One region of the Brevibacillus borstelensis genome, then DNA from elsewhere that is predicted to be linked to it. Evidence: riboswitches for the same ligand, from Rfam matches in the RefSeq annotation. Region 1 holds a riboswitch; the other holds the start of a gene.
The links. Region 1 has a riboswitch for S-adenosylmethionine ahead of V5G20_RS06100 (2,3-diketo-5-methylthiopentyl-1-phosphate enolase). Riboswitches for the same ligand answer to the same signal wherever they lie in the genome.

Region 1 (7,532 bases):
AAATGCTCAGGGAGGCGGGGATACGCCTGCCTGCCCCGATCGGGCAAACCGTCGGCATTGTCGGGGGGATCGTGATCGGCCAAGCCGCCGTACAAGCGGGGATTGTCAGCAACATCATGGTAATCGTCGTCGCGTTCACGGCGATTGCCTCGTTTATCATCCCCAATTACGATATGGCTTCCGCCGTCCGCCTGGTTCGCTTTTTGATGATGGGGCTGTCGGCCATGTTCGGCATCGTGGGGATTGTCATCGGCTTGATGGGATTGATCGGGCATATGATTGCGCTGGAAAGCCTTGGCGTCCCCTATGGGGCTCCGCTGGCGCCTGCGAGATTTGCCGATTGGAAGGACCTGATTCTCCGGATCCCCTTGTGGGATATGGACAAGCGGCCGGTCAGCGCCAGAGCGGTCCAGACCAAAAGGCAGGGTACATCCGGCTCGGGGGAGGAAGGACAGTGAACCCATACGCGACCCGACAGATTACTGTCCTCCAATACATTTTTTTTATCCATGGAGCCCAGGTAGGAATCGGCATTTTGACCATCCCTCGCGATGTAGCGGAAATTGCCGGTACGGATGGATGGATCGGGATTATTCTCGGATGGCTTGCCGCGATTATGGCCAGCTTGATCATTGTCAACACGATGAAGAGGTATCCGGAATGCACCATCATTGACCTGATGCCACTATTCTTTGGAAAATGGCTGGGGAAGTGCCTGATCGCGGTGATTGTGCTCTATTGCGCATACGCTGCCACTACTGTGTTGGCCAATACGGGCGGCATCTTGAAGGTTTGGCTCCTGCCGCTCACTCCTTTTTATCAGATCATGATTTTGCTTTTGATTCCTGTTCTGTTTTTGGTCGGCAAAGGAGTAAAGACGTTGGCGCGGTATGCGGAATTGATTTTTTACTTAAGCCTATGGGTGCCGATCGCTTTGATCGTTTCTCTGAAGGAGCCTCAGTATCTGTATCTTCTGCCCGTTTTGAAGGAGGGCTGGGGACCTGTTCTGAAGGCTGTGCCAACCACGATTCTCTCCTTTTTAGGCTTTGAGCTGGCCTTTTTTCTGTACCCGCATCTGCAAAAGAAACAGTTTGCCGCTGTTGGAATTGTCATTGCCAATACGCTATCGATGCTTCTGTTTCTGTTCGTCACCCTGATTGCTTATGTCATCTTCAGCCCGGATCAAATCACAAAGTTTATCTGGCCTGTTTTAAGCATGTGGAAAGGGGTAGAATACCGGTTTCTGGAAAGGATCGACATCCTGTTTCTTGCTTTCTATCTGTTTATCATTTCGACAACCTGGATGCCGTACATGTACTTTACGGTTTTTGGAGCAGGCCGGTTGTTCAAAAAGTCCAATGAGAAAAAATACCTGCTTGGCTTTATGGCTTTGCTCGTAGCAGTGACAATGTTTTACACCCCTTCCTTTTTCGATATTCGAAAGCTGGGGGAAACATGGAGCAAAGCAGGGATGATTTTCGGATATGCTGTTCCCTTTTTCTTGTGGGGGTATGAGCGCCTGTTTCACAAATACCGGCAGAGGAGGATGCCATGATCCGGCGATTGCACTTCCTGATCCTGACAATGCTGTTGGCCATACTGCCGGGATGCGCTGATTTGCGAAATCTGGAGGATGTCACCTTGGCGCTCATGGCGGGGATAGACCTGAGCGAAAAAAATGAGCTCTTGTTCTACGTATCAAGTCCTGTATTCAGCAAAGACGCGAAAAAGAAGGTAGAGGAGTACGGAGTAAGAGCCGATAGTATCCGCCAGTCGACCAAAAGGTTTGATGCGCTCGTGACGGCCCTGACGGTAGGAGGAAAAATCCAGCTCATCGTTCTGGGCAAGCGGCTGTTGCAGCATCCCGACTGGTTTTCGCTGCTCGACACTCTCTACAGGGACGGGCGAATGACGGTTAACTCTCGCGTCGTGGTAGTAGATGGTCCCGTGCATTCCGTCTTTCATTTGAATCCTGCGGATAAACCGCGGCTGCCACTTCATTTAACCCAATTGCTCGATACGGCCAACCGCCGGAATTTGACGGTCAAGACAACGACGCAGGAGTTTCACCGCATGATGGCTGAGAAGGGAATGACGCCCTCTATAACGGAGTTCAAAGAGCGAAATAGCGTTGTAGAGGTCATGGGTACGGCTCTGTTGGACCACCAAGGGAAATACGTCACGCTGCTCCTTCCCAAAGATACCATTCTGCTTCAGATTCTCATCCACAAATTGCAGGGAGAAATGACGCTGACAGTGCCGTTGCCAGGGCAATCAGATCAGCAGAAAGTAATCAAGCCGCGGGTCTCCTTCTTTGTGAAGGATGTAACCAGAACAGTAAAAACCGGATACCGCGACAACCGTTTTCGATTTGATGTAGAATTGCAAATGGAAATCTCCCTGGCGGAGCAAATGTTCCCGGTTGAACCGGCAAAGCAATACAAGAAACTGGAACAGTTGATTGAGAAGCAGTTGGCCCAAAAGTACGCCGACCTGATCAAACAATTTCAAAAACAAAAGGTAGATCCTGTCGGCTTCGGGGTGTACGCCCGGGCGTACCAGTACAAGGAATGGAAAAAGGTTCAGGATGATTGGCCGGCGGCATTTGCCAAAGCAGAGGTGCGGGTCAAGCCTGTTATCTCTATCAAAGGAATTGGCATTACGGAATAAAAAACTCTCTTGAGCAAGGCGGAATTGCCGGATGCGGCCAATCCGCCAAGCTCAAGAGAGGGCTCTTTCTGTTATCCGTAAATTAATAAATCGCTTCCCAGCCTGCAGGAGTGACGAACAGGCGGATCGCCTTGATCTTGCGGTCGTCCATCAATGTAAAGTAGTGGCGATAGTTCGGAGGAACGGAGATGAGGTCGCCCGGCTCCATTTCCACATCGAAGTAGCGGTCGTCTTTTCCTTTGATGGCAAAAATGCCGTGGCCGTCTACGCAAAAACGGCATTCGTCATCTGTGTGGTGATGCTCGTTCTTGAATTTGACCAGCAATTCATCCAGATTCGGTGTCTTGTCGGACAGGACAATGATGTCAGCGGTCAAATAGCCGCGGCGCTCGCTGATCGCATCGATTTCCGGTTTAAAAGCGTCGAGGATCTGCTGCTTTTCTTCATCGGTCGGGCTGTAGTTGCTCTTGAGCTGTTCGTCGAGACGGTCAACGCCCCAGTGCTCGTAAATGATTCCCTGCGTGTCCAAAAACGAGATGACACTCTCGCCGGTCAAATACTCGTTGTTGTCGTGAAAGCGTACTTTTGCCATGTTACAGGCCTCCTTGGGGTGGTTGTTTATGGAGCAGCCACAGCGGCTTGGCGAAGCTGCAGCCAGCGCGCGTGGTATTCAAACAGAAATTCAAATGCTTCCAGGTGCCTCTTCGCCGCAAAGTCGCTGTCGCCCCAGGCGTAAATGCCGTGGTTGCGGATCAGCACGCCGGGAACCTCGGGCGTAATGACTTTTTCGATGGCGGAAGCGAGCGTCGGAATATCGGCAAAATTCTCGACAATCGGGACGGTGATGCGGGCGTTTTCTTCCCAGATGCCGAGCCCCTTGATCAATTCCTGTCCTTGTATGGAAAAGGCTCGCTGGCCGAAGTACAGCTCAGAGATGAGGTTGTTCCAGATAGTGTGGACATGGAAGCATGCTTTTGCCGTAGGAATGACGCGGTAGACGACAGCGTGGACCAGCGTCTCTGCTGACGGCTTGAGTGCTGTAGGTTCTACCGGCTGAGAGTTGCCGTCTACGACCAGATAGTCCTCGGGCGAGAGCTTTGTCTTGTCCTTGCCGCTGGCAGTCACGGCAAATTGCAAGGGTTCGTCGCTCAATTTGATCGAAAGGTTGCCGCTGGTGCCGGGAAACCAGTCCCGGCGGGCAAAGGTCAGCTTGGCTTCGTCCAGGCGGCGAAAAGCGTCCAAGCGCTGTTCAAGTGTAATCGTCATGATGATGGTACCTCCTGCCTGCGTTTCAGCTCCTGCAAGATAGCGATGACGTCGTGGAACGTCGCAAACGACTTGAAGGGCAGCCCCAGCTCCTCGCTTTTTTGAGCCAGGAGCGAACGGGCAATGACAAAGTCGGCGATTTTGGCTCCGGCCAGATCGGTGATCGAATCGCCGATGACGACGCGGTAGTAGCGCTCTGGATCGTAGCGGCGGATAATGGCTGTTTTGCACATGCCGCAGTTGTTGTCGCAATGCTCGTCGCACGCATGCGGCCAGGTAATCGTGATGCGCGGTCCGCTGAAGTCGCTGCCGTTGCAATAGATCGGCACATCGAGTGCAAACGGGGCAAGGATCGGCTCGACAAAAAAGTCAATGCCGCCGCTGGTGATCAACAGCTCGATGCCTTCCTCCCGGCAGAAGCGGACGAATTCGGCAAATCCGGGGCGAATCGTCGCCTCTTTGACGATGTAGTCTATGATCTCCTGCTTTTTCTCGGATGGGATCAGCTTGAACAACGCGCCGACACCTTCGCGGATCGACACCTTTTGGGTGAGAATCTGCTCGATCAACTCTTCCCGCTCAGGCGGAGCAAAACGTCGCATAATCGCGACAATATTGTCTTTTTCCGTAATTGTTCCGTCAAAATCGCAAAACAGCACGAGTGGCTTGGTCATCATTTTGTTCCCCATTTCTGCAAAGCCTGTGACAGTTCAGCAGATTCGGAGGAAGCGTCCTCCAGCGTTTGTCCTGCCACGACTGCGTTGATCGCTGCGACAAACGCTCGGGCGCCTGCCGTCGCACCACCTGGATGGCCGTGAATGCCCCCACCGGCATTGACCACCTGGTCCAGGCCAAAATCCTCGTACAATTGCGGGACAAGGCCGGGATGGATGCCCGCAGACGGTACCGGAAATGATTTGCGCAAAGTTCCGGTCGGTTCGGTCAAATGCTCCGCCAGCTTGAGCGCTTCTTCTTTGTTCAACGCCACATTTCCGTACGGCGATGGGAAGAGCACCAGGTCTGCGCCAGCCAAGCGCATCAGCTTGCCCAGGAGCAGCGGTGTCCCAATACCGTAGTCGGGCGACGGATAGTAGGCTCCGGCGAGCGCCGGGTGGGCCATAATCGGCACCTGAACATCCGGGTCTGCAGCCAGTCGGTGCAGGGCATCGTAGCCAAAGGCAAGCACGTTAAACAGCAGGCAGTCTGCGCCGGCTTCCACAGCTCTCTTGGCACGTTCGGTCAAGTCGGTGACCGGCCCGGTCAGATTGGCCGCATACAGAACCGGTTTCCCTGTTTCCGCTTCTGTTTCCCGGGCAATCTGTTTAAACGCCCGGATTCGTTCCAGAAAGGGAGCACGGTCATCGGCAAAGAAAATTTCGTCATCTTTTACTAGGTCAACGCCGCCCAGAGCCTGTGCCCGAAACTGGGTTTTCAGATCGTCAAACGGCAGGCCGAGGCAGGATTTGAAAATGCTCATCAAGAGTGGGCGATTATGCGCTCCGAGCCGATCTCTGATGCCTGAGATGCCGTATTTCGGGCCGGGAAAAGCGGCCAAAAACGCTTCCGGAAACTGTATGTCAATCAGCTTGATTTTTCCGTCCATGGACAGTTTCCCAAAGACGCCTGTCAACAAGGACGGAATGTCAGCGGTAAAGTTGCGAACCGGGTAGCTGATCGTAATCAATCCGCGGCTTTCGCCGTTTTCCAGGGTATCGAGCACCTGGGCGCCGACAGCTTCACCCAAATAGGGCTTCAAATCTGCCTGCTTGGCTGCGGGCAGATCGGTCCAACTGCCGACAGTCATCCCGACGGCGATCGCTTCCGCCTTTTTTTGCAAGTCCTTTGCCTGAGTCAAATAGGTGACGAGGATGCGTTGTTCGCTCAATGAGGAAACCTCCTTTTCTCGCAAAAAAACCTCCCCTTCGAGAGGGGAGGCGCTTTCGTCCGATAACGTTTTCGTCTCCTCTCATCTCTCGGTTCAGGGTCGAAGTGGCAGACTTTCGTCAGCGGCTTCGACTCTCACCGTTGGAATTAGCACCGTTTCGCCCCCCTTGCAGGGTAAGCGCCGGTTGCCGGGCATCATAGGGCCAGTCCCTCAGCCAGCTCGCGATAAGAGTTTCATGTACAGTATGCATTTGACTTGCGATAACCCCATGATATGCTGTTCCTTTTCGGGAGTCAACCCTTGTTTTGAGCATTAAAAATTTTGCTGCAGGTGGAACTTTTTCTAAAAAAAGGCGTGGTATCAGGTGAAAGGGTGTGAAGGAATGGGAAAGGCAGGAGTGGAGGATGTGTACCGCCTGCACGTCAATGACATATACCGCTACCTCCGCAAGCTCACCGGCGATGCAGGCTGGGCGGAGGATCTGACGCAGGAGACCTTTTTCCGTGCCTTTCAGCACCTGGATACCTATCGGGGAGAAAAAGTGCGTCCTTGGCTGTTCAAGGTAGCGTACCACGCGTTTATCGACTGGCACCGCAAGCAAAAGCGCAGGCCTGTTCAACTGATCGACACCTTGCCTGAGCAGGCGGATCAGGCGGCGGTCAGTCCGGAATCGGCGGCACTGGCTAGGGAGACGGCGGCCCTCGTGCAGACTGTTCTCCGGGGGCTGCCGGAAAAACAGCGACAGGTGCTGCTGCTTCATGCGGAAAAGCTCAGCTATGCGGAAATAGCCGACGTCCTCGGCATCGATGTGGCCGATGTGAAGCGGTCGATCTACCGGGGACGATTGAAGATGCGAAAATGGTGGGGGGACGGTCAACATGGCGGATAACGGCAAGCTGGAGGATCATAAGCAAAAAAGCCGGGAGCGCGATCAGCTCCTTCTCGCTTATCTGCGGGGGGAGCTTGGCGCTGAGGAGACAGCGCGATTGAGGCAGCGTCTCGCAGACGACCCGGAGTATGCGGAGCGACTGGAGGAGCTTTTGCTGGGAGGCGGGCTGATGCAGACAGAACCGGAAGACAAAGCCGCGGATTTTTTGCCGGAGGAGAAGCAGCGCTCCATCATCCGCTGGGGAAAGTGGAAGAGCAGGCTGTCCAACGCCGCCTACACGGTGGGGATCTCGCTGCTGATCGGCTTTGTCCTGTTGTTTGTCAACTATTGGATTGGCCGGTCGCTGTATGAAGATATGTTTCGCGTCTCCAAGGATTTGGTGAATTTCACTCAGCCGGGGATCGTAGCAGGCAGCAGCGGCGCGCAGGTTGGCCTTTTTTATGGCAGCATTCAAATGGAGCTGCGCGAAAAGGTGGGGGGCGACCGTCAGCAGCCAGGGTATTTCGAGACTACGAATGTGTTTACCAAAGTATCCTCCCGCCCGGTATGGAACGACGGCGTTCGGAAGAAAAATCTGTTTTTCCTGTTCCCGCTTCAGACGAAGCTGCAGGAGGATACCTCTTTCAGACGAGAGCCCGCGTGGAAGACGCTTGAAATGCTGCCGGAGGGGACGGTATCGCAACTGGCGATTTCCTTTGACCGGTTTATGAGCCTGGAGGAAATGTACGCTTTCCTGGCTCCGTATAATTTGGACCTTACCTGGCTGGCCGTGGATACCGGACAGGAGGTGCTGCATGAGGATGCCAAAGAAGGCGTGCTGCT
Region 2 (7,532 bases), 760 kb from region 1:
TAAAGGCCATGACATTTACTCGCGCCGCTGCCCGATTTTGGAGGAGAAAATCAAGCTTTGCCCGCCCCCGGCAGGAAAGAAGGATTTCGCAGGCTGTCTGCCGGCCTGTTCGATCACAGCCGGATTTGGCGGAGCCGGCGCGTACAGCGACGGGAAATTCAACATTACCACCGAATTCGGCGGCTGGATGACCGATTATTTGGCTCCATCCCAGGTGCTGGATCTGATTAAATACGTCGACTCCATCAACCTGGAGCACGGTGCGACGACAGCAATTACCGATCCGACGACCGAAACGATCAAAAGCATCGAGCAGCGCGGATATGCAGCAGGGCTGAAGCTCCTGAGAGCTGAGGTGCGCCACCTGGGCACGGAGCAAAACCTGGAGATTCTCAAGTCGATTTATGAATACTTGAAAACGCGCATCGACATGATGTTCAAGACCGAGGTCGAAGATATCCTGACGGTCAAGGAAGCGGACGGTCACCGCGTTCGAGGCGTGGTGCTGAAAAACGGCGAGGAATATTTGAGCGACAACGTGATGATCGGGCCCGGCCGTGACGGTTCCGCCTGGCTGACGGGGATTTTGAAAAAGCGCCGTCTGAAAATGTACAACAACCAGGTAGACGTAGGCGTGCGGGTCGAGACGTCCGACGTGGTGATGCGCGAGATCAATGAGCATCTGTACGAAGGAAAATTCATCTTCAACACATCGGTCGGGACGAGGGTGCGCACCTTCTGCAGCAACCCGTCCGGTCACGTCGTCGTGGAAAACCACAGCGGCGTCATGGCGGCAAACGGCCACTCTTACAAGGACCCTGCGCTGGGCTCCCAGAATACAAACTTTGCTCTGCTCGTTTCGCACAAATTTACCGAGCCGTTTGACAAGCCGAACGAATACGCTCGCGAAATTTGCAAACGCGCCAACGATCTTTCCAATGGCGGCGTCATCGTCCAGAAATACGGAGACATTTTGCGCGGACGCCGCTCTACCGAGTCCCGCATCCGCGAAGGGTTTTTGGAGCCGACGCTCAAGGAAGCCGTTCCCGGCGATTTGGGCCTGGTTCTGCCGTACAATACGATGAAAAGCTTGATCGAAATGGTCGAGGCGCTGGACAAGGTGACACCGGGAATCGCTTCCGAGCACACACTGTTCTATGGCGTAGAGGCCAAATTTTACTCTGCCCGTCCAAAGCTGACCGAGGAGTTCGAGACGGAAATCAAAGGGCTGTACTGCGGCGGCGACGGTGCGGGCATTACGCGCGGACTGGCACAGGCCGGGGCTGCAGGCGTATGGATCGCCCGTAATATCATCAAAAAATCGTTGCAGTAGCATAGTCTATAAATCGGAAAAAGCAGGTGCTCCAAAGTCTCAAGCAGACAGCGGGGCACCTGCTTTTGCATTGCATATAGGGGAGTGGCGGGCATGGGTACGAAATTCGACAGCAGATTGTTTGGCCAGCATGCGAGGCCGAAAACGACCAGTTGTGCATCTTCAGAACCAGTCGAATGATGGAACTTTTTTCACACATTCTTACATTATTCGTAGTCGCTGGGACTTTTCTCAGTCTATAATGGCATCAAGAGCATTTCGCAAGTACGACAGGCAAGAGGGGGTACATATGTTTCAGTTGGTCCGCAACACCTTGACGAACAAAGAAGGCTTTATGATCTTTATTTTATGGAATCATCTCTGGGTTGCAGGCTGGATCGCGTATCAGATGGATGTGAACTTCTGGAAGGTCACCTCCGCAGGCTTGCTGGCAACACTGATCGTTTCTCCGTTGTACTTCATTCGCAAGGACAGCTACTTGATCCGGTATCTGGTCGGAATTGGTCTTCTCTATTACTCGATTGCATTTGACCACTATACACCGTTTCAGGAAATCTCGTTTCTCGCGTTCATCGTCCTGGGCTTTTTGGCAGCCTATCTGGACTGGAAGCTGATTGTATCGGCGGGGGCGATGCAGGTTGCGGCGACATTAATCGGATTTTACACCGGTTCTTACCAGTTGTTTGACGGCCATTTTTCGGAAGTCAATTTGCTGCTTCGCATTGTCGCTTTCGTGCTGATGATCGCGGGGCTCACCTATCTCTGTCTGGCTGGACAAGCGTCGCTTGCAAAAGCGGACAGCGCGAGACGGGAAGCCGAAAACAAAGAGCAGCGCCTGGAAGAGTTGCTGCGGAATATCAAGATGGTAACAGAGCAGGTGGAGCGCACATCCGTGCATGTCCATGAGCATGCCGAGACGACAAGGCGCAACACGGACGAGATGATGGTCGCCTTCAAGGAAGTGGCGACCGGAATGGAATCCCAAGCCAATTCCACTGTCAAAATCGAGGAAGAAGTGCAGTCGATCGACCAGGAAATTGTGACTGTCAACGAGCAAGCGGCCGTCATGAAGGCGGAAGCGGATCAGAACAGCCGCCGCTTGGCAGGAAGCATCAGCATGATGAGCGAGCTTTCCGAGCAAATGGAGCAAATCGTTCAGGCGGTCAATGTGGCGTCTTCGACGATCCGCGAGCTGAACAAGCAAGCCAACAAGGTCGAGGAAATCGTCCAGACGATCAACCAGATCGCGACACAGACGAACCTGCTCGCGCTCAATGCCGCGATCGAATCGGCTCGTGCGGGTGAGCACGGCCGGGGCTTCGCCGTCGTGGCGGACGAGGTGCGCAAGCTGGCTGAGCAAAGCGCGACGGCTACGCAGGAGATCGCCGGAATTTTGCAGTCGCTGCATCAAGAAAGTGAAAATGCGGTGAAGCATATGAGCACGGGCGAAGTGTCGGTAGCAAAGGGGCAGGAGCTGGCGGTAGAGACAGTGGCGTCTATCGAGACGGTTCGTGCAGGCATGGAAGCGTTCCTCGAGGCCGTAGAGCATGTGCGGACGAGCATGGATCGCGTGAAAATGCGCTCCGGGGAAGTGGCGGCCGAGATGTCTACGATTACAGCGGTCACCGAGGAGTCTGTTGCCAACCTGGAGGAATTGTTTGCGACGGCGGAGAACCAGCATCAAAAGGTGCGGGAGATTACCGAGGAGCTCGGCGAGCTGAACGCCTTGTCGACAAAGCTGCAGCAATCATTTCAGCGATAATCGTAATGTTTGAAATTGCAGAAAAAAGAATTGCATTTTTCAATTGATCTGCTAGAATGAATTCAATATCAATTAAATAGTTTCACCTTACCTTATCAAGAGCGGCGGAGGGACTGGCCCGATGAAGCCCGGCAACCACTGTGCACACGTGCACAGAAAGGTGCCAATTCCTACAAAATCCATTTGGATTTTGAGAGATGAGGAAGAGGTTGGCGATATACCGCAAACTCTTCCTCCGGGAAGAGTTTTTTCTTTGTACAAAGGAGGTTATTGGCGAATATTAATTTTAAATAATATAATATTATTCGTGTTTTAATTATTTTATGCTCATAAAAAAACGCACTTCTTTCGTGTGTATATAATAAAAACGAATATTGTTGTGCGGACTAGTGATAGGAGAGGACACCATGAAAAAATTGCTTTTGGCATTAACAACGTTTGCTGTGCTGGCTGCCGGGTGCTCGACAAACAGCAGCGCCCCCGAAGACAAGGGACAAGCCCAGACAGGCGGACAAGAAACAGCGAAAAAGCGGATCGCGCTGGTGCTGCCCGAGAAAATCGGGGTTAACCCGTTCTTCCAGCAGATGGACGATGGAGCGAAGAAAGCCGCCCAGGAATTCGGGGTGGATGTCAAGACGATTGAATCCACAGACCATGGGGCTATCGAGGAAAATATCCGCGTGGCAGTGGCCGAGCAATACGATTTGATCATCACGTCTTCCTTTGAAGCCGAGGATGCGCTGAAAAAGGTAGCGACAGAAAATCCTGACCGCACCTTCGCCATCATCGATACGCAAGTTGATTTGCCCAACGTCCGCAGTGTCATGTTCCGCGAGCAAGAGGCTGCATACCTGGTCGGAGCGGCTGCCGGTTTGGCAACCAAAAGCAACAAGGTAGGGATCGTCGCAGCAATGGACATTCCGATCCTGAAAAAATGGACAGTCGGTTTTCAGGAAGGGCTCAAGGCGACCAACCCGAACGCAGAAGTGCAGATCAACTACGTCGGCAGCTTCAGCGACCCGGCAAAAGCGAAGGAGCTGGCGCTGCTGCAGGCTTCCAAAGGAGCGGACTTTATTTACGGCGCAGCGGCTGTAGGAGATCTTGGCGTGTTTGAAGCAGCCAAGGAAAAAGGCTTCTACACCTCCGGACAAGACGTTGACCGGACCAGCATCGACCCTGAGCATATCGTCCTGTCCCAGTTGAAAGGAACGGACTCCGCTGTGTATGAAACGGTGAAGGCATTTGTGGACGGCAGCTTGAAGCCGGGTGTCGTCGCCTACGGACTGAAGGAGAACGGCGTCGGCGTGACCTACGTTACGCATGACAGCCCGACTCCGTTGAACCCGTTCATTGGAGAAGAAGTCGTCAGCAAGGTAAAGGCGATCAAGGATGAGATCGTCGCGGGGACGAGAACCGTGACAGACCCGCTGAAACAATAGCGAGAGCGCTGATTCGGAAACCGGCTACATGAGCGTAGTCGGTTTCCTGCTCTACCGGGAAGACAAAAGAGGGAGGGGGAAAAGGTGGAGAACCGACTGGAAATGCGGGGCATGACCAAGCGCTACGGCGATTTTACCGCCAATGACAACGTTTCGTTTACGTTGAAAGAGGGGGAGGTCCATGCGATCGTCGGCGAGAACGGAGCGGGCAAAACCACGCTGATGCGCATGCTGTACGGTATGGAGCAGCCCACTGCCGGAGAGATCGCAGTAAATGGCAAGCCCGTCGTCTTTCGCGGCCCGGAGGATGCGATCCGCCACGGGATTGGCATGGTTCACCAGCACTTCATGCTGTTTCCCGACTTTACCGTTGCGGAAAATATCGTGATCGGCTACGAACCGCAGAGCAAAGGGCTGTTTCAGCGAAAAGAAGCGGCGAGTGCAGTCCGCTCGCTCAGTGAGCGATACCGGATACCGATCAACGAGAACGCCAAGGTATCCAGCTGCTCCGTAGGGGAGCAGCAGCGGGTAGAAATCCTGAAGGTGCTCTACCAGGGTGCAGATATTATCGTGCTGGACGAGCCGACTGCGGTGCTCACGCCGCTGGAGGTAAAGGAGCTGCTGCAGACGATCCGCCATTTGGCCGAAAGCGGCAAAAGCGTCATTTTGATTACCCACAAGCTCCAGGAGGTCATGGAGGTGGCAGACCGGGTCACTGTCCTGCGCGGGGGGCGCGTGACCGGAACCGTTTCCCGAAGCGAAACCAATGCGGACGACCTCGCCCGTATGATGGTAGGCCGCGAGCTTCAGCAGCTCAGTGACCGGGTCCGCCTGGAAGGAAAGCCGCTTTTGCGGGTGCAGGGCCTGAGCGTCCGGGAAAAACAAACGCTCGTAGACGACGTGACGTTTTCCGTTCACCACGGGGAGATCGTCGGGATCGCCGGGGTTTCCGGCAACGGGCAATCCGAGCTTTTGGAGGCATTGACCGGCCTGCGGGCTGTTTCGGAAGGGAAAGTCTATCTCGGAGAAAAGGATGTGACTGGCCAGTCGGTGGCAGCGATTCGCGAGGCAGGATTGGCCCACATTCCCGAAGACCGCTACCTGTGGGGGACAGCAAAGCGGGAAAGCGTCGAGGAAAACGCGCTGATGGGCTATCAGCGCAAGCCGGAGTACATGCGCCGCGGTGTCGTTTTGCGCAGCAAATTCCGCCGTGTCGTGGAAGAGTGGGTCGAGCGGTTTGCGATCAAGACAGGCTCTCTTCATTTGAAAGAGCAGGCAGGCAACCTCTCCGGGGGCAATCTGCAAAAGCTGATTGTCGCCCGCGAGCTGGGACAGAATACACCACTGTTGATCGCGGCCGAGCCTACTCGCGGCGTTGACATCGGCGCGATGGAATACATCCATCAGGCTCTGCTGGAAAAGCGGAACAATGGAGACGGCATTTTGCTCGTCTCGTCTGAATTGACAGAAATACTGGCGCTGTCCGACCGGATTTTGGTGATGTACAAAGGGAGGATCGCCGGGGAGCTGACACGCTCGGAAGCGACAGAGGAGAAAATCAGCGTATTGATGGCGGGAGGAAGCGTGTATGGCAGCAGTCAAGCAGCTATGTAAGTCATTGGTTCAGCCGCTGCTGGCAGTGATCATCGGCCTGTTGACAGGTGCGCTGGTCATTGCCGCCGTGGGCGAATCGATTATCGGTACGTATCAAGAGATGTGGAAGGGAGCCTTTGGCAGCTTCTACTTCCTGACCTCCACGCTGGCCCGGGCCACGCCGATCATGCTGATCGGACTGGGACTGTCGCTCGCTTTTCGCGCCGGGGTATTCAATCTGGGGGCCGAGGGACAGATGGTAACGGGAGCGATCAGTGCGACGTTGGTGGCCCTTTATCTGCCCGCGCCCGGCTTCGTCAAAATGGTGGCCGCTCTGGTAACGGGCGTGCTTGCCGGAGGGTTGTGGTCGCTTTTTGCCGGGTATTTGGAGGCGCGCTTTCGGATTCAATTGCTGATTTCCTCGCTGCTGCTCAATTATGTCGCCGTTTTGTTCGCAGGGTATCTCGTCAGCGAGCCGTTCCAGGACAAAACCGGGTCCGCTGCCATGGCCCAGACCCCGATGCTGGAAAAAAGCGTCTGGCTGCCAAAGCTGTTCGCCGGGATGAGCGTCCATGCAGGCTTTTTGTTTGCCTTGGCTGCTGCTCTTCTGATCTTTTTCGTCATTCGCTATACTCCGTTCGGGTACGAAGTGAAAATGCTCGGGCAAAACCCGTTCTTTTCCCGCTATGGCGGAGTGAACAGAGTTCGGGTGATGCTGACCGGCATGTTTTTCAGCGGCGGACTGGCCGGATTGGCCGGGACTGTCGAGGTATTGGGCTCGCATTATCGGTATGTGGAAGGCGCCCTGACGCTTCCGAACTTCGCCTGGACCGGGCTGATGGCGACCCTGCTGGCCAACTCTCACCCGATTGGCGTTGTGTTTACTTCCTTGCTGCTCGCGGCTCTGCAGACAGGTGCCATGGGAGTGGAGCGGAATACGGATGTGCCGCTTGAACTGGCCAGTGTGATTCAAGCTGTTTTAATTTTGTTTATATCAGCTAAATTCAGTTACGACTGGTGGAAAAATCGCAACAACAAGAGGAGGGAATCTCATGGAGCTGTTTGATTGGTCCCTCGTCAGTTCCACCATCCGCATGGTGACGCCTATTTTGCTCGCAGCCCTGGGCGGTGCGCTCTGTTCGCGCGTCGGCATTTTCAACGTCGGTCTGGAGGGGTTGATCCTGGTTGGCGCCTTTTCCGCCATCGTCGGCAATCACTTTACCGGGAGCCTGCTGCTGGCGCTGCTGTTTGCAGCTCTCGTAACCGTTCTGTTCTCGCTGCTGTTTGCCTACATGACGATCGGTCTACGGGCCAATGAGATCGTCGTCGGCGTCGCGATCAACTTTCTCGGGCTGGGGCTGACCACGTTTGCCCTGCGTGCCGTTTTTGACGTAAAGGGCGCGTT

Region 2: another riboswitch for S-adenosylmethionine. It lies ahead of V5G20_RS02685 (BMP family lipoprotein); the one in region 1 lies ahead of V5G20_RS06100 (2,3-diketo-5-methylthiopentyl-1-phosphate enolase).

The regions. Positions count from the first base shown of each region.
Region 1 is NZ_CP144922.1:1,322,471-1,330,002, forward strand. Features, by position in the region: gene V5G20_RS06070 (spore germination protein) at 1-458, shown strand, start outside; gene V5G20_RS06075 (GerAB/ArcD/ProY family transporter) at 455-1,555, shown strand; gene V5G20_RS06080 (Ger(x)C family spore germination protein) at 1,552-2,670, shown strand; gene V5G20_RS06085 (1,2-dihydroxy-3-keto-5-methylthiopentene dioxygenase) at 2,753-3,262, opposite strand; gene V5G20_RS06090 (methylthioribulose 1-phosphate dehydratase) at 3,289-3,936, opposite strand; gene V5G20_RS06095 (2-hydroxy-3-keto-5-methylthiopentenyl-1-phosphate phosphatase) at 3,933-4,610, opposite strand; gene V5G20_RS06100 (2,3-diketo-5-methylthiopentyl-1-phosphate enolase) at 4,610-5,821, opposite strand; SAM riboswitch class I at 5,900-6,052, opposite strand; gene V5G20_RS06105 (RNA polymerase sigma factor) at 6,204-6,710, shown strand; gene V5G20_RS06110 (anti-sigma factor) at 6,700-7,532, shown strand, end outside.
Region 2 is NZ_CP144922.1:560,755-568,286, forward strand. Features, by position in the region: gene V5G20_RS02675 (NAD(P)/FAD-dependent oxidoreductase) at 1-1,333, shown strand, start outside; gene V5G20_RS02680 (methyl-accepting chemotaxis protein) at 1,623-3,095, shown strand; SAM riboswitch class I at 3,185-3,299, shown strand; gene V5G20_RS02685 (BMP family lipoprotein) at 3,503-4,534, shown strand; gene V5G20_RS02690 (ABC transporter ATP-binding protein) at 4,619-6,148, shown strand; gene V5G20_RS02695 (ABC transporter permease) at 6,123-7,193, shown strand; gene V5G20_RS02700 (ABC transporter permease) at 7,180-7,532, shown strand, end outside.